Regions from separate parts of the Brevibacillus sp. FSL K6-6036 genome, predicted to be linked through region 3. Evidence: riboswitches for the same ligand, from Rfam matches in the RefSeq annotation. Region 3 holds a riboswitch; each other region holds the start of a gene.
The links. A riboswitch is a leader RNA that binds a small molecule or an ion and turns the genes downstream of it on or off. The one in region 3 is predicted to bind cyclic di-AMP.
Positions count from the first base shown of each region.

Region 1: another riboswitch for cyclic di-AMP. It lies ahead of NST37_RS13390 (CAP domain-containing protein); the one in region 3 lies ahead of NST37_RS19465 (betaine/proline/choline family ABC transporter ATP-binding protein).
Region 2: another riboswitch for cyclic di-AMP. It lies ahead of NST37_RS05210 (C40 family peptidase); the one in region 3 lies ahead of NST37_RS19465 (betaine/proline/choline family ABC transporter ATP-binding protein).

Region 1 is NZ_CP150173.1:2,674,885-2,684,507, reverse strand. It holds gene NST37_RS13430 (DMT family transporter) at 1-838, shown strand, start outside; gene NST37_RS13425 (membrane protein) at 1,127-1,831, shown strand; gene NST37_RS13420 (aminotransferase class I/II-fold pyridoxal phosphate-dependent enzyme) at 1,985-3,280, opposite strand; gene def (peptide deformylase) at 3,448-3,972, shown strand; gene NST37_RS13410 (homoserine dehydrogenase) at 4,025-5,050, shown strand; gene NST37_RS13405 (hypothetical protein) at 5,131-5,274, shown strand; gene NST37_RS13400 (TetR/AcrR family transcriptional regulator) at 5,376-5,978, opposite strand; gene NST37_RS13395 (glucose 1-dehydrogenase) at 6,193-6,942, shown strand; gene NST37_RS13390 (CAP domain-containing protein) at 7,107-7,799, opposite strand; cyclic di-AMP (ydaO/yuaA leader) riboswitch at 7,807-7,962, opposite strand; gene NST37_RS13385 (RidA family protein) at 8,238-8,711, shown strand; gene ilvA (threonine ammonia-lyase) at 8,716-9,623, shown strand, end outside.
Region 2 is NZ_CP150173.1:1,005,661-1,015,283, reverse strand. It holds gene NST37_RS05255 (N-acetylmuramoyl-L-alanine amidase) at 56-802, shown strand; gene NST37_RS05250 (hypothetical protein) at 819-1,169, shown strand; gene NST37_RS05245 (metallophosphoesterase) at 1,171-1,998, opposite strand; gene NST37_RS05240 (response regulator transcription factor) at 2,127-2,756, opposite strand; gene NST37_RS05235 (sensor histidine kinase) at 2,753-3,874, opposite strand; gene liaF (cell wall-active antibiotics response protein LiaF) at 3,888-4,763, opposite strand; gene NST37_RS05225 (rRNA adenine N-6-methyltransferase family protein) at 4,794-5,357, opposite strand; gene NST37_RS05220 (PspA/IM30 family protein) at 5,448-6,143, opposite strand; gene NST37_RS05215 (membrane protein) at 6,231-6,641, opposite strand; cyclic di-AMP (ydaO/yuaA leader) riboswitch at 7,020-7,158, shown strand; partial or broken gene NST37_RS05210 (C40 family peptidase) at 7,164-7,691, shown strand; gene NST37_RS05205 (response regulator transcription factor) at 8,054-8,773, shown strand; gene NST37_RS05200 (HAMP domain-containing sensor histidine kinase) at 8,774-9,623, shown strand, end outside.
Region 3 is NZ_CP150173.1:3,908,599-3,918,221, reverse strand. It holds gene NST37_RS19485 (ABC transporter permease) at 1-228, shown strand, start outside; gene NST37_RS19480 (ABC transporter ATP-binding protein) at 245-1,207, shown strand; gene NST37_RS19475 (dipeptide ABC transporter ATP-binding protein) at 1,223-2,203, shown strand; gene NST37_RS19470 (hypothetical protein) at 2,476-3,828, opposite strand; cyclic di-AMP (ydaO/yuaA leader) riboswitch at 3,999-4,142, shown strand; gene NST37_RS19465 (betaine/proline/choline family ABC transporter ATP-binding protein) at 4,298-5,440, shown strand; gene NST37_RS19460 (ABC transporter permease) at 5,437-6,087, shown strand; gene NST37_RS19455 (glycine betaine ABC transporter substrate-binding protein) at 6,185-7,096, shown strand; gene asnB (asparagine synthase (glutamine-hydrolyzing)) at 8,125-9,623, shown strand, end outside.

The sequences.
Region 1 (9,623 bases), 1.2 Mb from region 3:
GGGAAAAGCCATCGTCGAGCACGTACCTGTTTTCTTGTTTTTGGAATTTCGCTTTATCCTTGCCGTGATTATTCTCCTTCCTTTGCTGTCCATGCGTGGAGAGTGGAAAAGCTCGTGGCGGAAAGAAGAGGGGAAGACGCTGTTCTGGCAGTCTTTCTTTGGGGTGTTTTTATTTAGCATTTGCATGCTTTACGGGGTGCAGTGGACTACAGCCACTTCGGCAGGCATCATTACGAGCACCGTACCGGCTTGCATCGCTTTGTTTTCTTTTCTGCTCCTCAAGGAAAAAATACGCTCACATCAACTGGTCTCCATTTTATTTTCGGTTGTGGGCATCGGCTTCATTACCTTTACGGGCGGAGCGGCAAGCGTGGGCTGGGGCGCCATGTTTGGAAATCTCCTCGTATTTTTGGCCGTCATCTCGGAGGCCCTCTTTACGATCTTTGCCAAAAGGCTGTCGGAGAGTGTGACCCCCTTTCAGATGACGGCGGCGATCAATGTGATCAGTCTGATTTTGTTCCTCCCATTTGCGATTGCCGATCTGATCAAGACGGATTTGACTGCTGTACCGTTCCAGATCTGGCTGCTGATGATCTACTATGCCGTCACCGCAAGCGTCCTTTCTTTCGTCCTCTGGTACAGAGGCGTAGCGAAGGTGGCTGCTTCTACAGCCGGCTTGTTCACCGGCTTTATGCCGGTCAGCGCTGCGCTCGTGTCCGTTCTCTTTTTGGGTGAACAGTTCACGTGGGCTCACGGAATGGGCATGCTGTTTGTACTCGGGGCAGTTGTGGCTGGCACCAGAAGCGTCGAGGATCAGAAAGTGAGGGTGGAAAGGTAGCGCCAGCGGCCTGGAGATGGAGTTGTGAAGGTCGAGTCGAGGCGCAGAGAAGGCAACCAGCAAGGCTCACCAGAGCTTTCGAAAGATTCCAAACAAAATCGTCCAGAACCCACTGCAAATAATTTTTTACGGAAAGTCTGCGATTTCGCATCGCAGGCTTTTTTGGGGGCGATGTTTCACCGGCCTTGACAAAATAAGGCTCCACAAATATAATTAGCTAGGTAATTAATTTGTAAAATACGTTATAAATAGAGAACATTTTTGCTAACAGGAGAGGAGCATATACTGTTGAAAAGAGAGAAAACAGCAAAGGGGAAACTTCCGTTGTTTGCGGCCAAGCTGGTTCTGTTTTTACTCGGTTTGGTCGTTTTGTCGATGGGCGCCGTCAGTATGATGAAAGCGGCATTAGGCGCATCTTCTTGGGATGTCCTGCATATCGGCCTGTCGGGTTTGACCGGCTTGTCAGTCGGTTTATGGGTACAGATCGTTGGTATTCTGATGGTCGGAATCGCATGTATTCTGGATCGGCGTTTGCCGCAGATCGGGAGCGTCGCCAACATTTTGTTGATCGGCTTTTTTGTCAACATCTTCCTTGCGAGCAGTATCATTCCGGTTGTGACAGCGCAGTGGGCGCGGTTTGTCGAATTGGTTGTCGGGATTGTTCTGATGGGTATCGGGTCGGGGATGTATGTCGCGTCCCGCTTGGGAGCCGGTCCGCGGGATGGAATCACGCTGTCGCTCGTCCGTATCACCGGCCGATCTGTCCGCCTGGTCCGTACCTGCTTGGAAGGGACGGCGCTCTTTTTGGGCTGGATCGCGGGTGGACCGATATCGTTCGGCACATTCTTGTCAGTATTTCTGGTCGGACCTGTGATGCAGGCATCTCTTCGCTTTTGGACAGTCCAAGTCCGACGTTGGGAGCGCAGGCTGTTGCCTGCTGTCGACATGGATCAGCTTGAGCAGCCCGCGCAAATGGCTGAAAGGGTATCGTAACAGGAGAGTCGACGTGATTTGGCAAGAACTCTCGATTTATTTCGCAGTTGGAGGATGGCAGAAGAGCTTGATTTCTGTTCGAACCTGCATATCTGGAGCGACACGAAAAAAAGCGTCTTGGATGAGCATCCAAAACGCTTTTTTCTGTTTCCATTACCCTTGCAAATCGAGAACTCCTTGGTAAATCAGGGAGAACAGTTCGTCGATGTCTTCTTCTTCAATACAAGAGAAGGCAATGCGCAAGTCGGTCTTGCCCAAAGCGATCGTACCGACACCATATTTCTCAAGCAAATGGGTACGCAATGTTTCCGCATCTACATTCTTGAGCTTGAGACACATAAAGTATCCCGAGTTGAAAGGATAGTACGTCCACACGTCATCAAATTTGCCGCTGTCAAGCAACTGCTTGACCCGGTTGGCGCGACGTTTCATGATCTCGAACTTTTCTTGCTTTTCTTGGTTGAAAGTCGGTGAATTCAATGCGTGCAGGATAAAGGTTTGGGACGGGTGCGGTCCGCTGGAAATCGTCGCGCGGATCATTCCGAGCGTTTTCTGCTCCAGGGCAGCCAGCAGGGCATCGCTTTTTCCGCCGTAGGTGATAAAGCCTACACGGAAACCCCAGACGTATTCTTCCTTGGTCGCGCCGTCCACCTTGATCGGCAGAATTCGCGGATGCAGGTCGCAGAGCGCGCCGAACAGAGACTCCTGCAAGGAATCTTCAAAGAACAGACTGAAGTAGGCGTCATCGGTTACTGCGACGATGTTGATTCCCGCCTCGGCACCAGCCTTCAGCGCTTTGAGAATTTCTTCGGCTTCCTTTTGCCCAGGCGTATATCCGGTCGGGTTGTTCGGGAAGTTGAGGACGACGATCGCTTTGCCCTTCTCTTTTTGTGCCAGGATCGCATCCTTGAGACCTTCCGCGTTGAAAGTCATTTCATCGTTATAAAGCGGATAATAGACCATTTCCGCCCCGCGGCGAATGGAGAATGTCAATTCGTAGTTCTCCCAGTTTTTGTCGGGGATAATGACGCTGTCTCCCGGTCCTGCGTACAAGTCCGCCACGACACTCAGACCGTGCGTCAATGCATTCGTCACGATCGGATTGCTGAAGGTTTTATTTTCCAGAGAAGGATGCTCCTCCAGCATTTTTTTCCTCCAGGCGGCGCGCAGCTCCGGTTTGCCGGCAGGGGGAGCGTACTCGTAAAGGTCTTTTGGTGCATAAGCGGACAACGTGTCCTGGATCGATTTCAAATGCATCGGCTGGCCGTTTTCCAATGCAATCCCGATCGTGGCGTTGTACTTTTTGGCCTTTGATTTCGCTTCGGCAGATTGACTGAGGATGCCTTCCTTCGGGAAGTAAATCAGTCGGCCCAATTCAGAGAGCATGTCGAAAAAGTGCGGATTTTCACGTTGAATTGTCTCGTTGAGCTGAGATGCAAGTGGATGCATGGTTTCCTCCCTCTTCGTTTCCATCAACTTCATGTTTACCATTTAAGATAGCGTATATAAGCGTATTTGTCGATGAAAAAACAGGCGTTCAGCAAAGCGTTTGACGAAAGGGGACCGCTTTGTTACGTTGGATACAAATTGACTCGTTGTCGGGGAGGAGAAGCGAGATGGCTGAACGGATGATCGTGCAGCTGGGGGATCCGATTCTAAGGGAACGATCCAGGCCGGTGAGCCCGATTACGCAAAATGTGTGCAACATTCTGGATGACATGGCGGACACCATCTACGCGACCGAGGGAAGAGCAGGTCTTTCTGCGATTCAGATCGGGATACCCAAGCAGCTGGTCGTCATGGATTGCGGAACCGGCCTGATCGAACTGATCAATCCGGTAATCGTGGACAGCCGGGGTGAGCAAAAAGGAACCGAAGCCTGCCTGTCCATTCCCGGTGTCGTTGGCATAGTCACGCGGGCCCAATATGTAAAAGTAAAGACGCTAACGCGTGCGGGAGAAGAGGTCGTACTGGAGGCAGAAGGATTTTTGGCTCGGTGCGTGCAGCATGAAATCGACCATTTGCATGGCATCCTCTATATCGACTATGTAAATGAGCTGTACGATGGCCGGAAAGGCAAAAAGCTGAAGCCGGCAGACGCCAATCCCATCCTCGCTCATCGGCGTCGTTTGCCGCGTTAATTTGGCCGCAGACAGCGAATCTAGTACGGTACACAGCAAGGAGGAACTCGCAATGAAACGATACGACGTGGTCATCTCTGGATTTGGCTCGGTAGGCAGACAAGTCGCAAGATTGCTTCACGAGCGCAAGGAAAGATACCGGATGGTCTACGATGCCGATGTCAGGCTTGTCGGCGTCATGCGTTCGACCGCTGGCTGCTACGCGGATGAAGGACTGGCACTCGAACAAGTCCAGGCGTTTTCCGCAGAGAAAAGTATGGGAGATAAAAAGAAAACGGGAGCCGACTTCCTGGCAGCATGTCCATTTGACATCCTGATCGAAGCGGGTCCTTCTGATATTGTCACTGGCGGCATGGCCCTCTCCTACATGAGAACCGCCCTGTCCCGCGGCAAGCATGTCATCGCGATCTCCAAAGGGGCGCTGATAGCAGATTACCAGGGGCTCCATGAGGCGGCCAGACGACATGGGGCCATGCTCAAAGTAAGCGGAGCAACGGCTGCAGCTTTGCCGACGGTTGATTTGCTCCAGTACAATTTGGCCGGTTGTGAAGTGGCGCTGATCGAAGGAATATTTACCGGAACAGCCAATTTTGTGCTGAGTGCAATGATGGAAGAAGGCATCTCCATGGAGGAGGCGATTATCCGCGCCCAGCAGATGGGGATTGCCGAGCCTGATCCGCGCTTTGATCTCGAAGGCTGGGACACGGCCTGCAAGCTGACAATTATGGCCAATGCAGCTTTTCATGCAGGCATTCGCCTGTCGGATGTGGCACGGAAGGGCATCCAAGGCATCACACCGGAGCTAGTGCAGAAGTGGAAAGCAGACGGTCTTGTCCCCAAGCTGGTAGGCAGTCTGCGCAAAGTCGACGACACTCTCCAGGCCGCTGTGGACGTGCAGCTATTGTCCGAGACTCACCCGTTCGCCCAAGTCCGCGGGACGACCAAAGCGATTCGTCTGGAAACGGACACAATGGGGGAGCTGTTGGTGGTGGGAGGAAAATCCGACCCGGTGGCAGCCGCAGCTGCAGCCCTGAAAGACCTGGAGCACATCCTTCAGGCAAACCGGGCAAAAGGCTGAACGAATCCCTGAAGAACGAATAGCTTCACATCCCGGGTGCGTATACTAGGCACAGGTCGCACTCAGTGAGGAGGCTTCCCATGGACCAACAACAAAACAATGACAAAGATGTCAGTGTAGAGTTGCAGCAGGTGGGGGCATACCCGACCAAACAGACAATGCATGAAAAAGAGGTACCTTTGCTAGAGGAGCAGAAGTGTGACTGCTGTTCCACAGAGAGCTAAGAGCGTCGAAGCGAAGAGAACGCTTTGACGAGTACCTCTTGAATGTGAAAAGCCGGAGTGGTACCGTTCCGGCTTTTTGCTATTTCCCGCCCCGAAAGGGCTCACGCAAACGGAGACAGCTCATACGGCCCCTTGATCGCAAGCCTCATCAATTGCAGCGCCATGAAGCGGGGAGAATAGCTCATGCCGCCCTCCAGCCACCACATGATGACTCCTAAAAAGGCAGAGGCGGTATAGCGGACAATAATCTCTCGCTGTGCCGTGAGCTTGGTGTCATCGGGCTGGAATTCGTCCAGGCCTTGGGAGATGTAATCGGTGATGACTTCGATCAGGCGAGCAGCGAGTGGTGCCTGGTGATGGGACAGCATTACCTTGTAAAAGGTCGCATGGCGTGCAATCTGTTCAAACAGGCAGACGAACACGGGGTGCGGTTGATCTACGTGCAAGTCTGCTTTTTTCGCATGTTTGGTCGTTTCGCGCAGACTGTCCACCAGCTCCGAGAGGACTTCTTCTGTGCTTTGCCACATCAAATCCTGTTTGTCTCGATAGTGGAGGTAAAAGGTGGCCCTATTCAAAGTGGCACGCTCGGTAATGTCCTGTACGGTGATGGCCTCATACCCTTTTTCCTGTATGAGCGAGGTAAACGCGTCCTGAAGGAGCTGGCGTGTCCTCCTGACCCGCGGATCAATCTTCTTCGGTTTCATCGACATTCTTCCCATCCTTGTTGAACTTTTTCTATGTGATCCACACAACGTTGATCTTCTGTTGATTTATCGTCACTTCGGCGTTTTGTGTTGTTTGCCCATATAAGAAGGGCATTGATATAATTATTTACGACACAGTGTCGATAAAACAACTAGTTGTTTAAAATTTTTTTGAATTTCTTTTTCAGAAATGAAAAAGCGGGAGGATACGACTATGGGTCGTCTAACAGGAAAAGTCGCCATCATTACAGGTGCGGCAAGCGGTATGGGGGCACAAACAGCTCGTCTGTTTGCCCAGGAAGGCGCGAAAGTAATCGCGACGGACATGTCCGAAGACAAGCTGCAAGAAGTGGTGAATGAAATCAAGGCGGACGGCGGGGAAGCCATCGGGGTCAAACACAACGTCGTTTCCGAGGACGAATGGAAAAACGTCATCGCACAAGGTCTGGAGGCATTTGGCAACATTCACGTCCTGGTAAACAATGCGGGTATCAGTACAGATGCTACGATTGAGCAATTTACGATGGAAAACTGGAACAAGGTGATGGATGTAAACCTGACCGGCTGCGTGCTGGGAATGACGCTGGTTTACCCTGAGATGAAAAAGGCTGGAAGCGGTTCCATCATCAACATTTCGTCTACCGCAGGACTAGTTGCTCTGAACTTTACGAATGGTTACACCGCTTCCAAAGGGGCGTTGAGAGCTCTTACGAAAGCAGCAGCTGTCGAATGCGCGAAGGATTCCGTCCGCGTGAACTCCATTCACCCGGGCATTATCGAAACACCAATGACGCAAATGATCACGGCTCCAGAGGTTCGGGGCATTTTTCAGGCGCAAACGCCGCTGCCTCGTCTCGGCAAACCCGAGGATATCGCTTATGGTGCACTTTATCTCGCTTCGGACGAGTCTTCGTTTGTGAGCGGCCTTGAAATGGTCATCGACGGCGGCTGGTGCGCTCGTTAATGAGCCTCTGATCCGGGTGTCGCCATTTTCTCCTTTGATCACAAAAGCCTAGATCGATACCATGCCCACCAGCTTCAGGTGGGCTTTTTTTGCAAGCAGGGAAAAAACCGAAAAAACCGAGTCACTCTGTTGAGCAACTCGGTTCTTCTCTGCAGCCATCAAGGTTATCCGGTAAATTCTTGTACCCAGTAACCATTTTGGTAGCCTACGCCGATTTTCGTGAAATTCGGGTTCATGATGTTTTTGCGGTGACCGTCACTGTTCATCCATTGCTGCATCACTTCTTCAGCGCTGCGCTGACCCATGGCGATGTTTTCGCCGGCAGTCATGTACGATACGCCAAAGCGCTTCATCATGTCAAATGGAGAACCGTAGGTAGGGCTGTTGTGATCAAAGTAGTTGTTTTGATCCATGTCAGCCGCTTTTGCCAATGCTACCTTTTCCAATGCAGCATCGTAAGCAAGCGGAGCCAGACCAGCTTTTGCACGCTCTTGGTTTACCAGATTTGCCACTTCGCGAGCAAACTGGGAGGAAGCGTTGACAGTGTTGCTTGCCGGAGCTTTAGCCGGTTGTTGAACTGGCTTTTGTACCGGCTGCTGAACCGGTTTTTGTACCGGCTGTTGCATCGGAAGCTCTACCCATTGCATAGAGTTGGATGGAAATGCCCAGTTCCATTGGTTCCATTGGTTCGATGGTTGGGATTGTTGCGAAGGTTGGGAATTCATGAAATATGGGAGCCATTGCCCTTGATTAACAACATTTTTTACCGGGCATGTGGCAGCAAATGCTGAAGTGGACATCGAAGTAACAGCCAATCCCAAAGCAATAGCGATGATAGACTTGCCGAATGGTTTCATGTTCTCATCGTCTCCTTTTCTTCGCCTACGAGGTTAGTTGTCGGGTTCGGGCTGAGGATACAACCCTTCACAAGCGTGATTCACCCCAATGCAGAGTGGCTAACTCTACAAAAAGAAGTCCCCCGCACTTCCACTTCTTTGGAAGTTTCGGCTTGTTTGTTTGGCTTAACTAGGATAACAAATAGACTTGAGAGAATGGAACCTGTAAATAATGGCAGACCTTGTTGACGCTTGTTCAGAAAAGGAAATACCGCCGTGTATTTGTGGCATGATTTCCATGACAGGCGGCTGGAGGATTCAGCGGACGGGTGCATGTTGTTGATTTTTTTCTAAAAAATTTGTCGATATCAAAAAAATTGTATCATTTTATTCCGGGATCGTGATAGAATGAGAATATCGAGTGTTGATTAGAATTTTCAGAAAAGCGTGGTGGTACTTTTGTCATTTGTGGAAAAGAGACTTGAAGAGCTGGGGGTAAGTCTGCCCCCGAACCAACCGCCTTTGGCAACCTACGTATCCTGCGTGCGTTCGGGCTGCCTGGTTTTTACCTCAGGAGCCGGCTGCTTTGTCGATGGGAAACCGCTCTATACGGGCAGGCTGGGCAGGGAGCTTACTGTAGAACAAGGATATGAGGCGGCACAGATTACTGTCCTCAACCTGCTCAGCATGATCAAAGCGGAGATTGGCAATCTTGATAAGATTGAGCGGATTGTGAAAGTACTCGGACTGGTGAGCAGCGCAGACGATTTTTACGACCAGCCCCAGGTTATGAACGGGGCTTCCGATCTGCTGGTGAACGTTTTTGGCGACAGGGGGAAGCATGCCCGCTCTGCCTTGGGCACATCCGTTCTGCCCATGAATCTGCCTGTGGAGATTGAAATGGTCGTAGAAATCAGGGAAGAGGAGAGATAAACGCATGTTCGTTACATTGGAGCAAATCAGGCAAGCCAGGGCCAATCTCGCGGGTGTCATCTTGCCGACACCTATGCAGTATTCGCGCACTTTCAGCGAATGGTCAGGCAATACCATCTACGTAAAATGCGAGAATCTGCAAAAGACAGGGGCGTTCAAAATCCGCGGCGCGTACAACAAGATCGTGAGCCTGACAGACGAGGAAAAAAGACGGGGTGTCGTGGCCTTTTCTGCAGGCAATCACGGCGCAGGCACTGCCTACGCTGCCCAGATCCAAGGGATTGCAGCTACAGTGGTCATGCCGACCAATCCTGTACCGAGCAAGCAAAATGCGATCCTTCATTACGGCGCCAAAGTAGTAGATGGAGGGAGCACCTCCATTACCATGTATGAAAAAGCGCTGGAGCTTCACCAAAGCGAAGGTCTTGTACTGATCCATCCGTTTGAAGACATGCATATTATCGCAGGGCAAGGCACGATCGGCCTGGAGATTTTGGAAGAGCTTCCCGACGTTGACGTGGTCATCGTTCCGGTCAGCGGGGGAGGGTTGATATCGGGCGTGGCGGCTGCTTTGAAGGAGACAAAGCCGGCCGTGCGCGTGATCGGCGTGAATAGCGAGGGGGCCATGGCGATGTATGAATCGCTTCGGCACGGCTGCCCGTTTGAAGTGGAAAAGGTGGATACGATCGCGGATGGATTGATGGCCAAAAAGCCGGGAAAGATCACGTATGCACACACGACAAGATACGTCGACGAGATGGTATTGGTCTCCGAGGAAGAGATTGCAAGGACGGTGGTGAGCCTTGCGGAACGGGCCAAGATGGTAGTAGAGCCGTCCGGTGCGGCCGCTTTGGCAGCAATGATTCACCATCGGACTGCACTCAAGGGAAAAAAGGTAGTCGTGCTGGCTTC
Region 2 (9,623 bases), 2.3 Mb from region 3:
GTCCTTCGGCATGTTCGCACCTTTTCGCATATGCTGAAACAGGAGGTGACTTTATATGACCCCCATTTTGGTGATAGACCCGGGGCATGGCGGGATCGATCCGGGCGGCGGCTCCAATCAGCTCTTTACAGAAAAAGAGAAAAATTTGCAGATTTCCCTTTACCAATACTCGAGATTTCAGACCCTGAACATTCCTGTTGCCATCACCCGAACCGGCGATACCACCCTGACGAGCGATGATCGCGCCACTCTGGTCAGAAACAGCGGTGCCCGCTATTGTATCTCCAACCACGTCAATGCCGGTGGAGGACGGGGTGCGGAGGTTATTTACTCGATTTACTCCTCCCCTACATTTCCCCGTCTGATCCTCGATGACCTGGAAGCAGAAGGGATGCCGGGCCGCCGCATCTTTACCCGTACACTCCCCAACAACCCGAGCAAAGACTACTACTTCATGCACCGGGAGACCGGCAGTGTGGAGACAGTGATTATCGAATACGGCTTCGCCGACAATCCGCTGGATGCGGAAAAATTGGACCGGGATTGGCGAGAGCTCGCAGAGGGCGTGGTCCGTTCCTTTTGCGAATACACCAACCGTCCATACAAGCCGCCAACCCAGACAAATCCAGGAGACGGAGGAGGAGCAAACGTGCCTGAATGGAAGCAAGAAGCGATAGATTGGATGTTTAAAGAAGGCTTGCTTACAAACGAAGATTGGCGCCATGAGCCGGATAAACCGCTGCCTCTGTGGGCGGAAGCGGTCATCCTGAAACGGCTGTACGAAAAATTGCGCACACCTTGAGCAAGGAGGGATTCTGATGGGTTTTGACCTCGGTCTGATCATTGCGCTGGCTTTGGCCGCCGCTGCAAGCATGTCGGATTTTCTCCGCATACCAAAAAAGCTGCGCGGTTGGGTCGCCATGGTGCTCATCCTCGGTCTTTACATGGTCAATCAATGGATCTACAGCACGGGATTCGACTGGCGGATTGCCTTGCTGGAAGGCGGGACGGCTGCTCTGGCCGCTGTCGGCATCCACTCGACTGCCAAAAATACGATGCAGCAGGTCACCTTGCTCCGCAAGCGAAACGGTCAAAGCAGCCCCCCGGCAAAGGAGCAGGGGGAGACAGCCGCCTCACCCGGGTCAACTTCAGCCGATTGGAGAGTGTGACTCATCCAAACTCGGCCAAATAGCGTGTCAACGGCGTTTCTGCCAAGCCTGAGTAGTTTTCACGTGCTGGTACGCTCACAATCTCGTCCTCCGGGAAGCGATAGGCGGTAAGCATCCCTCCAAACACGCATCCCTGGTCGATATTGAGCGTGCCATTCTTTCTTTCCGGCTCGGGACGAGGATCATGTCCCCAGACGATAAGCGGCTCGGCTTTTACCCGTTCGGCTGCCCAATCCCTGCGGATCGGTCTCCCGTCGGCCCCTGTCCCGGCTACATCTCCGTACCGACAATAGCTTTGGATGGAAGGCGATTCTTTTCCGATGTAATCATCGCGTATCCCCGCGTGAACCGCTACGAGGACAAGCCGCCCCTGGTAGTGCACCATCATGTGCGAAGGGGAGGAAAACAGGAGTCTCCTGCTCTGCTCCTTTAATTGGTCGGCCCTCCTGGCCCCGTACTCCCGTTCGAATATTTGAAACTCGTCTGCTACCTTCTCGTCACCGTGCGCCAGCATGACAGGGCGTCCATCCAGCCAGCGGGCAATTTTCCACCCGTGGTTGCTGTCCACCATCTCCGCCAGGCCCGCTGCCACATGCCGGATGAAAAACTGCAGCATCTTGATCGATTGTGGCCCGCGGCTTGTAATGTCTCCGAGAGAAAGGAGCTTCCGGCCTTCAGGATGCCGGTGGGTCCCGTCGTGGCAACGTTCGTACCCCAAGCGCTGCAAGAGCTCTATAAACTCGTCGTAACAAGCATGGACATCGCCGACAATGTCGACACCCTGATCGGCAGCCATCACCCTGGAGCGTGTACGCGGTTTGTGCCTCATAGCCCGTTCTCCTTTCCGCATCATCTACATTCTATGATTGCCAAATTCAAGCAAAAAAACTCACCCAGAGGGTGAGTCCGAATTAGCGGAAAACGGGATAGCTATGGAAATGAGGAGCAGGGCAGCAGCTAGTCCAGATGATGCGTATGTACGTAGATGGCCGCCTGTGTACGGTCCTCGACGCCCAGCTTAGACAGGATGTTGCTGACGTGGGTCTTTACGGTCTTGATGCCGATGATCAGTTCGTCCGCAATCTCCTGGTTGGACTTGCCTTGGCCGATCAGCTTCAATACTTCCAGCTCGCGCGGCGTCAACTGTTCATGCGGCTGCGCTTCTTGTCCATGACGGAAGCGGGCCATGATTTTGCCGGCGACGCGAGACTCCAGGACCGGCTCGCCTGCGGCTGCCGCCCGGATCGCCCGGGCAATTTCGGCTGCACGCGAGGTTTTCAAGAGATAACTGAACGCTCCTGCCTCAATGACGGGATATACCTTTTCATCATCAATGAAGCTGGTCAAGACGATGACTTTGCTAGCGGGGCAGGTTTCACGTACCCGCCTGGTCGCTTCCACGCCGCCGATCCCCTCCATCACGAGGTCCATCAAAACCACGTCCGGCTGCAGCTCGACAGCCAGCTTCACTCCTTCTTCACCGCTGGATGCTTCGGCTACTACTTCAATGTCGTCTTCAGTAGACAGATAAGCAGCCAACCCCATTCGCACCATTTCATGATCGTCCACGAGCAATACGCGTATCATGTCAGCTCTCTCCCTTCCATTTCCGCTTGCAGCATGATCGGGATGCGCACCTCGATCTGCGTCCCTTTTCCGACTGCCGAGTAAATATCCAGCGAGCCGCCGAGCTCTGCCACCCGCTCCCGCATGCTTCTCAATCCGTACGAAGTCAGCTTCTCTCCCTCCGGATCAAAGCCGACGCCATCGTCTACGATGCGCAGCCTGACTTGCCCCTTCAGCGTAAACAGCTTGACCGCGATGTGGTTGGCACGGGCATGCCGGAGCGTGTTGGAGAGTGATTCCTGCAAAATGCGGAACAGATGGTCCTCGATTCCGCTCGGCAGGTTGTCCACTTCTTCGATCTCCCAGCTAATTTCCATCGCATTTTTGCGGGTCAGCTCTTCCAGCAGATCTTCAATGGCTTCCTTCAGTGCCTTGTTCTGCAAAGTCGCCGGGCGGAGGTGCAGCAGGAGCGCCCTCATCTCCGCCTGCGCAGCCGCGGCCATTTCTTCCACCAGCTCGATCTGCTGGGCAGCTCGCTGCGGATTTTTTTCGATCAGTCTTTTTAAGGCTGCAGTGGTCATCGCGATGGCAAACAACTGCTGGCTGACCGCGTCGTGCAGCTCGCGGGCCAGTCGCTGCCGCTCTTCGGTGACCGCTGTATGCTTCAATTGTTCCGCCAAAGCGGCGTTGTGATTGGACAGCCGTTGCAGGGAAGCGACCTGTTCTTCCCACTGGGCCGCCAGACGGTTCAGCTGCCAGCCCAGTTCACCGATCTCGTCCTCGCCCAGCTCAGGGACGCGCGAAGACAATATGCCGCGCCCCAGGCTGGTGGCTGCCTCCCAAAGCACCTGCAGTCTCTTTTTCAGCAAATTCCCGAAAATGTAGCCTCCGACCAACCCGACGACACTTGCTGTCAGGATCGCGAATGCAAACGAGGCCAGTTGTGTTTTCCAATCCAGCTTCTCCGGCAAATAGAGATGCAGGTAGGTCGCAAGCCATCTCGTGACGTCCGGGTCCCCGGCCACCACGAAATACAGAATCAAACTGCACAAAAAGGAGGCGGTAACCGCTCCTACGGCCAGCAGCAAACCGTAGCGCACGTACTGCCATTGGATACTTGCCAACCGCTGTCGTCGCATTTGTCAGTACCCCCTAGATGTACTTGACTTTAACATCGCCGACGAGCAGCGAAATCTGTACATGGATTTTTTGCGCTTCCTGTTCGTACTGTTCGGAGCGGATCATCACGCTGCGATTGATGCCCCCCTGCCTATGGCCAAACACTTCCAGATCGCCGATGCGCACCTCCGCAGATACGGCTACTGGCATATCTACCGGAACGTAAATAGTGACGTCCCCCACCCAACCGTCGACTATCAGAAACGCTTCATCATCCATCAGCATCGCCCGGGACAGATCTATGACAACATTCCCGACTCCGTGCCAGATATGCAACTGGCTTAGCTCAAAGCGGCCGGATGTCAAGTGAAAATCACCGATCAGCGAACTGCGGGAATCTTTGGGCGACAAAATGCTGCCAGGGCCCGCGGATGAAGCAGTCCATCTGCTTCTTTCCGTTCCAAATGGATTGCGGTATCCCGCTTTCTGTCTCCAATGCCCTGATTGTTTGCCTGTTGCCGTATCTTCCGCTGAAGCAAAATTCGGATCAGCATCGGCTGCTTCGGCAGCCTCCGGTATTGTCGGCCGGATTCCTTTGTCAGCCGAACGCCCACGGATCAGCCGAAATCCAAAGTAAATGAACAAAAGCGGGATTACAAGCTGGAACAGATCATCCATGCCGATATGAAGCCACATGTCCAAAGCAATCATGATGCCGAGCCCGGCCAGCAGGCCTCCCCGAACACGCTTGTGATTTCCCCACATCTGTACGCCGAAATACACGAGAACCATCGGCCACAAATCAAAGAGGCCAAACGTGATTATATGCAAGCTGTCAAGAAAAAGGCCAATTCCTGTCAAAATGATCAAGACACCGACCGTCATTTTTTGTAAGCGGGACAATTTCACAAAGGTCTCCTCTCTTACGCCCCATGTCGGCTAATTTCCTACACTTCCGTCACGGCAAGTATAAATAAACGCAGGCGGAATATTCAACGGCGTAAATGTGGTTTCTACCCGCTGAAAGCGCGTCTGCAGCTCAGCTTTCAGTTGGAGGGAGTATTGAAACGTGATGAACAGGCCACCCGGAGCAAGGGCAGACTGGACTTCATCCAAGATCCCCGTCCGCAATTCCGCGGGAAAGTTGGCAAACGGAAGTCCGGAGATAATGGCATCAGCCTTGCCAATCCCGGCCTTACTCATGTACTCTTGCAGCTTCAGTGCCTCATCCCACATCGTGATGCCGGGAAATCGGCGAGTCAGCATTTCCCGAAACAACGGATCTCTCTCCACCAAAATGTATTTGGTATCGAGCCTTTTTTTCTTTAGAATGCTTTCCGTAAAGGCGCCTGTTCCAGGCCCCAGTTCTATAATCACGTCAGACTGATTCCAGTCCACGCTGCACAGCATCTTTTCGCATAAAAAACGAGAGCTGGGAATGATGCTTCCTACACGTCCTGGCTCCGCAAAAAATCGACGTAAAAAGACCATAAAGTCTGCCAAGGATAGAACCTCCTAGGGGAAAAGCAGCCTGCTTGGACAGGCTGCCTGGTTGCCACTTCCTATTCTACACGAGATGCCTGATTCCTGTCGTTACTCCTGAACTTTCGCAGGCTCGGCATCCTTTTTGCTTTGCAAAGACGCTTTGATTTGGGCCAGCTCCTCATCCAGATCATTCTTTTCAAGGGACTCGAGAGATTGCTCCAAACCAGCGCTGGTCTGGCGCCACTGGCCGCTCAGATTGGCTTCCGCTTCCATCCGCAGCACTTTTTCTTCCATCCGGGAAAAGCCTTTGCCGGCAGATTGATTGCCCATGCCGACAATTGCATGGTTCACTTGCTTTTGCGTTTTCGCTACTTGCGCTCTTGCCATCAGAGTGAATTTTTTCGCTCTCATTTTATAAAATTCTTCTTTCAGCTCGGCCAGCTTCTCGCGCATTTGCTGAGCGGCTTCCGATGCTGTCAGATAAAGGGCTTCGTATTCCTGGGCACGCAGCTCGTATTGCTTCTTGTCGGCCAAAGCCCGGCGCGCGAGCAGGTCTTCTCCTTCGGTCAGCGCCAGCTTCACCTGACGATCGCGTTTTTCCGCAAGCGCCACTGCCTCTTCCCATTGCTGGTGGAATTTCTTCTCCAGGGCCACTTGCTTCGCTACTGCCACTTCCACTTGTCCGATCTCCACTTCCATGTCACGCATGTACTGATTGAGCATAACCACCGGATCTTCCATCGAATCCAAAGCGTCATTCACAGAAGCCACCGTCAAGTCACGCAGTCGTTTAAAAATACCCATTTTTTAGTCCTCCTTATCATATCACAAGAAATTTGATTGTCATGTACCTTGCACTTTTCAGGTTTGTTTCATCACTTGTCATCGATATCAAGGTTGTTGCTTCTTGGCCATTCTGTGCTCCCAGCCGTCCAGAGCATCCTCTTTCAATACCTGCCGTGCCCACTGCCGCTCCCATGCTGTCGGCATGGAATCATGCGTCTTGTCACTGCGGCGGATAAAGCGGTACCCGAGGTAAATCACTCCGATAGCCAGTACGACATTGAACAGTAAATGCAGCTTGCCGATCAACATTAACAGCCCGAACAGAAAGACCAGTATCCCCCAGAAGCGGGAACCGGAGCTGCCAATCACTTTACGGGCTCCGTATAACATGATCAGCCCGGGGATCAGCACACCGAGGAAATCGCCGCCATCGATACCGAGTTGGTCCAATAAGACAAACCCTCCGGTCAGCAGCAATGCGAGTCCAAGGAGCACCTTGCCAGACCGCTCACTCATGAAATGCTTCCCTCCAATCGACTATTTGTTGGTGTGTCAACCTTATGCCTTTATTCTAGACGGGGCGAGTGTTCGACATAACGGGCGAGCGGTTGGTTTTTGCCTCCGTCCCTGGACGGATAAAGTGTCGTCCCCCAATCGGACAAGGATCCCTCTTGATTGGATTCAGCCCTTTTCCGGCGCAGGGCGAGCCGTCATGGAGAAGAAAAGTCCGACACATGGTTTCCATTACATATAGAAGAAAAATGTCGTTTGCACGGTACTGACGAAACGTTACAGCTTATGACAAAATATTGTGACGAAATCGTGAACAAACAAGGGTAGAAAAAGGAAAAGTGGGACAAGTGTTGAATTGTGTGGAGGTGCGTGTAAAAAAATATCGAAAAATAGCCGAGTTCCGCTATGCGGAAACGGGGGACCCACTATCTTTGGGGTGAATGGCTGCGCTCTCGCAGTCTAGGGCATTCCTTTCGACCGAACCCTTCAGCTAACCTCGTAGGCTCAGGAGAGGAGCAGTATCTTTTGCGCAAGACAGTAGTTTCTTTGCTTATTGCCGGATTGCTTGCAATGGGTACCGGTGCGGCGCATGCTCAGGAGGGAACCCCCCTGATGACTGTCGTCAATGATCTGTACGGTGTCCCTTACAAGTCTTCCGGAACCACGAAAAAAGGCTTTGACTGCTCCGGTTTTACACGCTATGTGTTTGATGCGCTAGGTGTAGATTTGCCTCACAATTCTTCTTCTCAGTATCAAGTCGGCCAACCGGTTAGCCGCAAAGATTTGCAGCCCGGCGACCTCGTCTTCTTCAAGACGAATGGAAGAAGCATTTCCCACGTAGGAATCTACATCGGCAATGACACGTTTGTGCACTCGGAATCTGGCAGAGGCGTCGTCAATACCAAATTGAGCGACCCCTACTACTGGAGCAAACGCTATGTAGGAGCCAAGCGAATCGCTGCTCCGGCACTCCAGGCGAAAGCCACCGACACTCCTCCAGCCAAGAAAGCGGTACAAGCGGCTTCCTTGCCTGAAGCACAACCAGAACAACAAGCGAAAGCGCCCGAGGCAGCTCAACCAGAGCAACAGCCTGGGCAGCAGGCAGCAGCTGCAGCTGAGACACCAGTTGAGACACATACAGTGCCACAGCCGGAACAACAGCCGGAAGCGCAGCCTAGCAAGTAAGTGCAAGCACAAAAATGAAAGCCAGGGACGTTAGGTCTCTGGCTTTTTCTGACGAAATTTAGCACCTGGTGTCAATAGGAAGTAACACCCGCTATTCTTCATTATATGTCCTTTTTCCTGCCGGAACACGCTGGTAACGTTTGGTTTCTTTGTCCTTCACCAGTCAAACCGTGTTATGATAGGAGAGAATACAAATATTCAGGAGATTTGAGGTTACTGGGGGAGTACCTGTGAAAGACCATATTTTGCTTGTAGACGACAATCAGGAAATCATAGAGCTTCTTGAAGATATTTTGGAAAACGAAGGGTATGAGGTCACTTCTTCAGAGAGCGGGGAGCATGCCCTTACTTTGTTGAAGCAAGGCTTGAAGCCCAATTTGATTCTTTTGGACATCATGATGCCGAATATGAGCGGCTATGAGCTGTGCTCGCAAATTCGCCGCGAATCGGACCTGCCGATCCTGTTTCTCAGTGCGAAAGGAAAAGCGGTCGACAAAGTCGTCGGTTTTGAAATCGGCGCCGATGACTATATCACGAAGCCATTCGACACGGAAGAGCTGCTCGCCCGCATCCGGGCGCATCTGAGAAGGTACGAGCGGATTCGCAAGCATACCGAAGAGCACAGCGAAAAGGACCCATCCGGCTCCTCCATTACCGTTTTGAAATTTAAAGGACTGGAAATCCACAAGGAAACGTACTCGGTGTATGTAAATGAAGAAAAAATTGACCTTTCCACCAAAGAATTTCAGTTGCTCACCTTTCTGGCCGAAAATGCCGGCATTGTGTTTACCCGCGAACAAATTTACGACCGGGTATGGGGATACGGCTACGGCTCCCTCAATACTGTGACGGTTCATATCAAAAATTTGCGGGAAAAGCTGGAACGGGAGCGGCAGTACATCAAAACGCAGTGGGGGACGGGTTACGTTTTCATCGGGGAGAAGGTGTAGATGAGCATCCGCAACAAGCTGTTCCTCTCGTTCTTCGCACTGATTGCGCTGAACCTGTTCGTTTTCAAGTTTGTCTTCGAGGATATTATTGTCGTTCAACTGAAAACGGATCGCCACAATCAATATCGCTATGAAAAGGAAACGGCTGAAAAGGTTCGCGTCAATCAGCTGCTCAGCGCCAGCAATTTCAAGGACCCGACAGACCGCAGCGAGTTGGAAAAGCAGTTGCCGGAGGATTTGGTATACAAAATGTTAGTTAAGGACGCCAACGGCAACACGATCTTCATCAAGACATCCCAGGCATACAATTTGAAAAATCCGCCGAGGAAAATAAAAAAGGAAAATACCGATCTGAAGGTTGTGGCGGAATACCATTTTCAACACGAACCGCCGAAAAAAGGCGAAACCATCATCTACTTCTACACAGATGACTCCGATATTATGGCAACAAAAGGGGTCAGCATGATGCTCTGGTACATCTACGGGAGCATTGCCCTGGTCGGACTTGTCCTGCTCGGCTTCTTCGTCCGCTGGATTCACCGGCCGGTAAACGAGCTGTCCCGCGTAACGCAGGAAATTCGCGAAGGAAAACGGCTGGTTTCGTTTACGTACCATTCAGAAGACGAATTTGGCCGTCTGTTTCGCTACTTCTCCGACATGGTCGATCAGCTCCGGTTTTCCGAAGAGCGTCAATCCGAGCTGATTTCCGCGATCGCTCACGATTTCCGGACACCGCTGACAACGATCAAAGGATACGCCTCCTACATCGCCTCAGGGCGGGTAACCGATCTGGAACGGATCAAGAAGCAGATGAAAAAGATCGAACAGAAGACGGACGATCTCGACAAGC
Region 3 (9,623 bases):
ACGACGATCATCGCGGAGGCCTCACTCAGCTTTCTCGGCTTGGGGATTCAGCCGCCAACTGTCTCCTGGGGCGGCATGCTGAGCGACGGCAGGCAGTACCTCGCTACGAGCTGGTGGGTGGCGACCTTCCCCGGTGTAGCGATTACGATCACGGTTTTGGGCATTATGTTTCTCGGAGACTGGCTGCGCGACATTCTGGACCCTCGCATGAAGGCTAGAGCGAAGTAAGGAGGGGAGACTCGATATGGAAGCAAACTTGCTGGAAGTGAAACATTTGCGGACGCATTTCAAAACTGAGGACGGCGTCGTTCCCTCCGTAAACGGCGTCTCGTTTTCCGTAGCCAAGGGCGAGACACTTGCCATCGTCGGCGAATCGGGCTGCGGCAAAAGCGTTACCTCCCTCTCGATCATGGGATTGGTCGCCCCGCCTGGCGAAGTGGTGGGCGGAGAAATCTGGCTGGAGGGCCAAAACCTGCTCGCTTTAAGCAAAAAAGAGCTTCGCAAGCTGCGCGGCAACAAGCTGTCGATGATCTTCCAGGAGCCGATGACCTCGCTCAATCCCGTGTTTACAATCGGGAACCAGCTCGGAGAGGTATTTCGCCAGCACAGACAGATGGACAAAAAGGAAGCCCGGGCACACAGCGTCGAAATGCTGGAGCATGTCGGCATCCCCAATGCGGAAAAGATCGTCGATTCCTTTCCCCATCAGATTTCAGGGGGTATGCGGCAGCGCGTCATGATCGCCATGGCGCTGGCCTGCAATCCGGCCCTGCTGATCGCGGACGAGCCGACGACCGCCTTGGACGTGACGATCCAGGCACAAATTCTCGAGCTGCTGAAAAAGCTGAACAAGGAGTTTCAAACCGGAGTCATTCTGATTACGCACGATCTCGGTGTCGTAGCCGAGATGGCGGACCGGGTCGTGGTGATGTACGCGGGAGAAGTGGTGGAGCAGGCTGACGTCTTTTCCCTTTTTGCGGAGCCGAAGCATCCGTATACAAAAGGGCTGCTCGGTTCGCTGCCGAAGCTGGACGAAAATCGGGAGGAGCTGGACTCGATCCCCGGCTCGGTACCGAATCCGCTCGACATGCCGGGCGGCTGTGCGTTTCACCCGCGCTGCCCTGCCGCCACAGAAGAGTGCAAGCAAAACAAGCCGCAGCTTCAAGAGGTGGCCCTGAACCATCTGGCACGCTGCTTCTACGCGTAAAGGAGGCACATAGCAATGGACCAGACGAAAGAACCGCTGTTGGTGGTTAAAGGGTTAAAAAAGCATTTTCCCTTCAAGAAAGGCATGTTTTCCAAAGAGACAGGCTACGTACGGGCCGTAGATGGCGTCGACTTTACCGTGTACCGCGGAGAAACGCTGGGAATCGTCGGAGAATCCGGCTGCGGCAAGTCGACCACCGGCCAGATGATTTTGCAGCTGCTGGAGCCGACCGAAGGGGAGATTTGGTTTGAGGGAAAAAATCTGTCCACTCTCGGCAAAGCCGAGGTCCGCACTTTGCGGCAGCACCTGCAAATGATTTTTCAGGACCCGTATTCCTCGCTCAATCCGCGGATGCGGGTGGAAGAAATCGTGGCCGAGCCGCTGCGCGTACACGGCACCCACAAAGGAAGCGAGCTGAAGGAAAAGGTTGTGGAGCTGCTGCGCCTTGTCGGGCTGGATGCCCACCATATGAGCCGCCACCCGCATGAATTCAGCGGCGGGCAGAGACAGCGGATCGGTATCGCGCGCGCCCTCGCCTTGAATCCGAGCCTGATCGTCTGCGACGAGCCGGTATCGGCGCTCGACGTGTCGATCCAGTCGCAGGTGCTGAACCTGCTCAAGAAGCTGCAAAAGGAGCTAAAGCTGACCTACATTTTCATCGCCCACGGCTTGCCTGCCGTCAAGCATATCAGCGACCGGATCGCGGTCATGTACCTGGGCAAAATCGTGGAGCTGGCAGAGCGCGACGAGCTGTTTGCAAACCCGCGCCACCCCTACACGGAAGCGCTTCTGTCGGCTGTCCCGATTCCTGATCCGACGCAGCGAAAGGAACGGATTGTCCTGCAGGGCGATCTGCCGAATCCGGCCAATCCTCCGTCCGGCTGCCATTTTCACACCAGATGTCCGTATGTGCAGGATGTGTGCAGACAGACTGCGCCGACACTGACCGAAGGCACTGCAGGGCACTTTGTCTCCTGCCATTTTCCGCTCGGTTAAAGCTGAGGCAGGAGTTCTTTTGACGAACTGACATCCCTTGCTTTGCGCCGGTTTGATCATGCAAAGACACGATTGCGAAAGATTGCCCTTCTGGCGGCGTAAAGGAAGTGTCGCCAAATCCGAAAGCAGATGTTCGAATGTTCGAAAGCAGATGGAATCGCGATACGTCCCCAAACAGGCAGCGGCAAAAAAAGAAGGTGCCTCAAGGTCCAAGGCAGACCAAAGAGGCACCTTTTTCAGATATGGTTGCTCGTTCGCCAAAAATACGCGAGTTAAGGAGTGGTGAGGGTGACCTTGACGTTGACGATTTTTCCTGCGTTTGGCAAGGAAAGCTGGTAGTTCCCTACCTCATTGCGCGGGATAAAGGTCTTTGCGCTTTTGGAGGCAATCGCTTTTCCTTTCGCATCGTATCCGACAGCCGTCACGCCGATGTTCTTCCCGTCTCCGCCGTTTTCTGCCACAGCCGTGACCAGCATGGTGCCATTGACCGGGGTAAAGGCACTGCTGCTCAGCTTGGCTGCAGGATTGGACAGATCAGCGAGGAACACCTTTGCCGAGGCGATTTTGGCTCCTTGATTCAGCACGATATTGTAGTTGCCAACCTCATTGCGCGGGATAAACGTATCTTGTCCTGCCGTTTCTACGGGCTTTCCTTTGGCGTCATAGCCTACCGCGAAAACGCCGATGCTCCTGCCGTCACCACCATTCTCCACGACGGCGGTCACCACCATTTTTCCATTCACTTGGGTATAGGCGGAACTGCTTAATTTGCCGGTTGGATTGGATAAGTCGGCGAGATATACCTTGACCCCGGAAATGGCGGCTCCATGATCGAGCATGATTTGGTAGCTGCCCACTTCGTTGCGGGGGATGAACGAGTCCTGACCTTTGGTTTCTACAGCTTTTCCTTTGGCATCATAGCCGACAGCAAAAACCCCGATGTTTCGGCCATCTCCGCCATTTTCCACGACAGCTGTCACCAGCGTTTTTCCGTTTACCTGCAAAAAGGCTTCACTGCTCAGCTTGCCGGTCGGGTTGGATAAGTCGGCGAGAAGGACGTTGACGTTTGCAATTTTTGCCCCCTGGTCCAGCAGAATCTGGTAGTTGCCCACTTCGTTGCGGGGGATGAAGGTGTCGAGGCCTTTTGTCTCGATCGCTTTTCCGTTTGCGTCGTATCCGATCGCGATGACCCCGATATTCCGGCCGTCACCGCCATTCTCCACAACGGCGGTCACCACCATTTTTCCATTTACAAGACTATAGGCGGAGCTGCTCAATTTGCCTGTCGGATTGGACAGATCAGCCGGGATCACCTCGACCTTGGCAATTTGGGCGCCTCGATCCATGACGATCTGGTATTTCCCAGTCTGGCCGCGAGGGATGAATACGTCTGCTCCTTTGGTTTCAATCGCTTTTCCATTGGCGTCATAGCCGACGGCGATGACCCCGATGCTGCGTCCATCGCCTGGATTTTTCAGGGAAGCAGAAACGACCAGCTTGCCGTTTTGCACGCTGGAGCTGTAATCTAGACTCTCAGCCGATGCCGTTGAATGCTGGGCGGGAGAGAAGAAGAAGACAAGAGCCAACAGCGCTGCTTGCCACGCCTGTTTCCACTGCTTGGTCATATAGAAGTCCTCCTTGCAAGAAAAAATATGGAATATTTAGATAGATTCGCAATAAGTTAGACAAATACCTACAAATTTTCACAAATAATTACTTTTGTTACCAATGACCTATGACATTCGGACCTCATATCCGGGAAGGCGAATTTGACTTGATGATCGAGTTCATGCATAATAGCCATAAGCTTAATTTCCGATTTGCATAATCGGAAAGCGGGGGAACCACTTTTTCCGGGGCGAATCGGCAGCATATCTGCCGTAGGGAACCATCTTTCCCGAGTCCGTCAGCTAACCTCGTCAGCCTCAAGATGGGTCAAAACAAGCATTCCGTGTCAGATCATTCCGACGTGGAAAACAATTCGGTTTTTTGACCCTATGCTTTTGCAGGGTCTTTTTGTATTTTTACAGGTACAGACCCTGCATTGGCGGGGTCTTTTTATTTTCAAAAATACAGCGAAAAGAGGGGATGCGAATGGCAAATGCGGTTGTCTTTGAACGCGTGCGCAAATCGTACGGCTCGACGACTGTGATCCCGAATCTCAATCTGGAGATTCCCGAGGGGAGCATCACAGTGCTGGTCGGGCCATCCGGCTGCGGCAAGACCACGACGATGAAGATGATCAACCGGTTGATTTCGCCAACATCGGGGACGATTACCGTCGGCGGAAGGAATTCGGCGGAGGTCGATCCGGTCGCGCTGAGGCGGAGCATCGGCTATGTGATTCAGCAGGTCGGCCTGTTTCCCCACCTGACAATCGCGGAAAATATTTCGCTGGTGCCACGGCTTCAGGGGGGAAAAGGGTCGATTGATCACAAAAAGGTCGATCGCCTGCTCCATATGGTCGGCCTGGCCCCCGACCGGTACCGGGACAGATACCCGTCCGAGCTCTCCGGAGGCCAGCAGCAGCGGGTAGGGGTAGCCCGGGCGCTGATGAGCGATCCGCCGATCATTCTGATGGATGAGCCTTTTTCGGCACTCGATCCGGTTACCCGGGAGCAGCTGCAGGATGAGCTGATCCGGCTGAACCAGGAGCTGAACAAAACAGTCGTTTTTGTCACCCACGACATGGATGAAGCGTTGAAAATCGCCGACCAGATCGTGGTCATGCAAAACGGGAATGTGATCCAGCAGGGGACGCCCGATCACATTTTGCGCCATCCGGCCAATGATTTTGTCCGGGAGTTCATCGGGGAAAAACGGCTGCAGTCCCACCTCGGGCAGCTTGTCCAGGATGTCATGGTCACGCAGCCGGTTACCGTCTCCCCGGGCCGAGGGCTGGCGGAGGCTGTACAGATCATGCACCGCAAGCGGGTAACCGGGCTGATCGTTGTCGACAAGCATGGGAAGTACTTGGGCATGGCGGATACGGCGGATATTCACAAGCGGTACCCGGATGAATCGCTGGCCATCCGCGATGTGATGCGGACAGACACCATGACGCTTTCACCCGACACCCCGCTCGCGGATGCCATCGGCTTCGTGCAGGAAGCGCCGTACGGGTACGTGCCGGTCGTCCGCCAAGACGGGACGTTGGCAGGCTTGTTGACAAGGGCCAGTCTGGTCGATGTGCTTGCACGGCCATACTTGGATCAGGAGAGGAGCGTGGCGCAATGAGTGAAGTGATTTCCGTAATGGCAGACCGCTGGCCGGATATTGTGCAGGCGAGCTGGGAGCATATCGTTCTGTCTGTCGTCGCGTTGTTCTGGGCGATTGTAGTTGCGGTGCCGACAGGCATTCTGCTGACCCGGTACCGGAAGCTTGCCGGTCCGGTGCTGGCCGTGATCTCGGTCTTCCAGACGATTCCCAGTCTGGCGCTGCTCGGATTTATGATTCCGCTGTTTGGCATCGGACCGATCCCGGCTGTCATCGCGATGGTCATTTACGCGCTTCTGCCCATCGTCCGCAATACGTACACCGGCATTTTGGACGTCGATTCCTCGCTGCTGGAAGCAGGGCGCGGCATGGGGATGACCAAAGGCCAGATGCTGCGGATCGTAGAGCTTCCACTGGCCCGCCCCGTCATATTTGCCGGGATTCGCACGGCTACGGTCATGACGATCGGAGTGGCGACGCTCGCGGCGTTTATCGGGGCAGGCGGCTTGGGCGACCTGATCCTTCGCGGGATTGCCATGGTGGACACGGGCATCATCCTGGCAGGTGCGGTGCCGGCTGCGCTGCTGGCGGTCTTGTTTGACCTGATTCTGGCCTGGGTAGATTGGCGAGTGACGCCAAAAGGATTGCGCATTCGCCACTCGCGTTAGGCCGCTTTATCCAAAAAGCTGATTTTTGAAGACTTGAACACATCAGGCTTTTTGGGGTTTTTCAAATAAACGGTTAATGATGAAAGGGGAGGATCTTGTGAGAGCAGGATGGCTGAGGAAAGTTGGAATGGGCGTGTTGGCATTGTCGATGATGGCTGTGACGGGCTGCTCGGTTCTGACCGGTACAAAAGCGTCTGATCAGGTGACTGTGGTGGGGAAAAATTTCACGGAACAAGATATATTGACGAATCTCGTAGGTATCATGCTGGAGAAAAATACGGACTTAAAAGTCGAGACAAAGCCGTTTTTAGGCGGGACCGATGTAGCTTTTAACGCCGTCAAAGGCGGCAGTGCAGACCTGTATGTAGAGTATACGGGAACGGGTCTGGTCAACATCATGGGACAGGAAGCGATGAAGGACCCTCAAGAGGTGTACGACAAGGTAAAGGCAGATTTTGCAGAGAAATACAAAATGGAATGGCTGGAGCCGATCGGGTTTAACAACACCTATGCCCTGGCGGTGACAAAAGAGACGGCCGATAAATATAAGCTGAAGACAATCTCTGATCTGATCCCGCATGCGCAACAGCTCACGTTCGGAACCGAACAGGAGTTTCTCGAGCGCTCGGACGGCTTGAAAGGCCTGGAAAAATCATACGGCCTGAAATTCAAAGGTACGAAATCAATGGACGCCGGTCTTAAATATAAAGCAATCAGCGAAGGGAACGTCGATATCATCGATGCCTTCTCGACAGACGGTCAGCTCGTGAAGCACGATTTGGTCATTTTGGAGGACGACAAGCATTTCTTCCCGCCGTACTTTGCCGCGCCGCTCGTCCGTCAGGAAACGCTGCAGAAGCATCCGCAGATCAAGGAAGTGCTGAGCAAGCTCGCCGGGAAGATTGACGACAAGCAAATGGCGGTGCTCAACGCGCAGGTGGATGTAGACAAGAAGAAGTCGCGGGATGTTGCGGAAGCTTGGCTGAAGGAGCAGGGGCTGATTCCTTAAAATGAGGAAGTCGGCATTGGCTAGATATAGTGTTGGTTAGAGATGGGTAGCCGGGAGCTGTTCTCCTGGCAGAATAAAATGAAGTAGACCCGGAGCAAAAAGGTTTTGAGTAAGCCGGTTTTCACCACATTGCGTGTGAAGCCGGCTATTTTTTTGTATGAGGCGAAAGCGCACTTCATTCGTAACCGTTTCAAAGGGGTTTTTCCAATAAACTGTAAACTGTATAGACTGTTATCGGGTTGAATAGACAGGATATTGCCCAAGCGATGGGATAAATGTCATTTTTTGTCCGCGATTATGGTATAATCAAAACCGGAACATACATTCTCAAAGAAGGAGGAATCGACTTGTTGATCTCTGTTGAATCGATCACTGTGATTCGAAGCGGCAAAGCTGCCATTTCTCGGCCATCCTCACACGGGCGAAGGCAGTTGTCATAGGAATACGCAGACGGCAGGGGCATTAGGCCGACATACGTCCAAACGCAAGGTTAGAGGAAGCTCATCTCTCGCTGGAGGGAGTGTTCATAGCTCTTTCGTAAATCGATTTTTTCGTTAGTCCGTAAATCCATATCGGGTGACTTGCAAGAAATCACACACGTCAGCTTCTGTTCAGCTCCGGAACGTTTCCATATACAATCCCCAACATAAACCCCACTCGATGTTTGCATAGGTAGAGTTGTTCGTCTTCCCTGTTTCCTGATCGATGATAGGAACCTCTGATTTTGAAATAGTAGGGTACCAGCTTTACGGTATCAAAAGGAAAATGGATCGCTGCCCGGTTTCCCATATGCATAGGGAATGTATGTCTATGGCGGTGAAAGCCATTAGGCGTTTGGGTGCCAAAATACCTTGTTGAAATTTGGCGAATTGAAAAAAGTTATATTTTTGGTTAAATATGGTATACTGAAATGGTCTGATATGCTGATCTGCAATACACATTCTATCAATATTACTGTTTTTATTCTTCCAAAGAGTGATCTTCGTACGGCAGCACTATCAAAATTATGTAGGGAAAGGTTGGTTTATATGTGTGGAATTGTCGCAATGTTTTCGAAACAGGCTCCCATCACTGCGATTGCTGTCGAACGTGCTACTCGTCAACTCTCCCATCGCGGACCTGACCGGCAAAGTATCTGGCTGTCCGAAAGCAAGCGAGTCGGATTGGGTCACGCTCGCCTCAGCATTATTGACCTAGAGACTGGAGACCAGCCTATTGCGAATGAAGATGAACGGCTTCACGTTGTCGTAAACGGTGAATTCTACGATTACGAGCGAATTCAGAGAGAGTTAGTCAAACGGGGGCACCGGTTGCGAACACGCTCTGACAGTGAGATCGCGTTGCATCTGTACGAAGAGAATGGACTCGGATTTCTTGAATACCTGCGCGGTGAATTTGCCCTGGTGCTTTGGGATGAAACCGAGCAACGCCTGTTGGCTGTGCGAGACCGTTTTGGGATCAAGCCGCTTTTTTACACAGTACAAGATGGGGTTCTATACGTCGCGTCGGAGATGAAGGCGCTGTTTGCAGCAGGAGTACCCGCGAAGTGGGATCATGAATCCTACTACCAGCACTTGTTGTTTTACAAGCATCTGGATCGTACGTTATTTGAAGGTGTTAACCAGGTTCCACCCGGCCACTACCTGCTTGCTACGGCTGATGGAATACAAATCAAACAGTATTGGGATCATCACTATCCGCTGGCAGACGCGAATTCTCTGCCACGCAGCGAAGAAGAGTACATCAGTGAAGTAAGGCATGCACTGGACGAGAGCATCAAGACACGGATGCGGGCCGACGTACCCGTTGGATTTCATCTCAGCGGAGGCGTTGATTCTTCAACGGTACTTGGGATGGCTGCCAGGCATCGGACGGACCCGCTGCAAGCATTTACCGTTTCGTTTTCGGATCATGCCTATGATGAAAGTGAAGTAGCGCGTGAGACGGCGGCCCATGTAGGGGCGGATTTTCATCTGATTCCGCTTGATCATACCGATTTTGCCGATCACGTAATAAAGGCCGTTTGGCATGCGGAAACGATTGGGATCAACATGAACGGCGTTGCCCGCTATTTGAAAAGCAAGGTACTCCACGAGCGGGGGATTCGCGTCGTGTTGTCGGGGGACGGCGCTGATGAATTGTTTGCCGGATACATATTTTCCCGATTGGATTTGCTGCTCGCCGGACTGGAAGGCCTGAGCGAAGAGGAGAAGCTTCGCAAACTGGACGAATTTTTGCAACATAATCCCTCTTTTAACCACGTTTCGATTCGCAGCTATCTCAACCAGTCATTGGATTGTTTCAACCAGACACTTGGATACACACCCGCCTGGATCCAGGCTGTGCATGCAAGTCGCATGCCGTTAAAACAGCTGCTCTCGCCCGATTTCGGAGCGCGCTTTGCCGAGTACGATCCGTATCGTGAATTTGTGAAAAAGCTGGATGTAGAAGGACAGTTGGCAGGGCGAGATCGCGTCACTCAAGTTCTTTATACGTGGAACAAGTCGATTCTGCCTAACCAGATCCT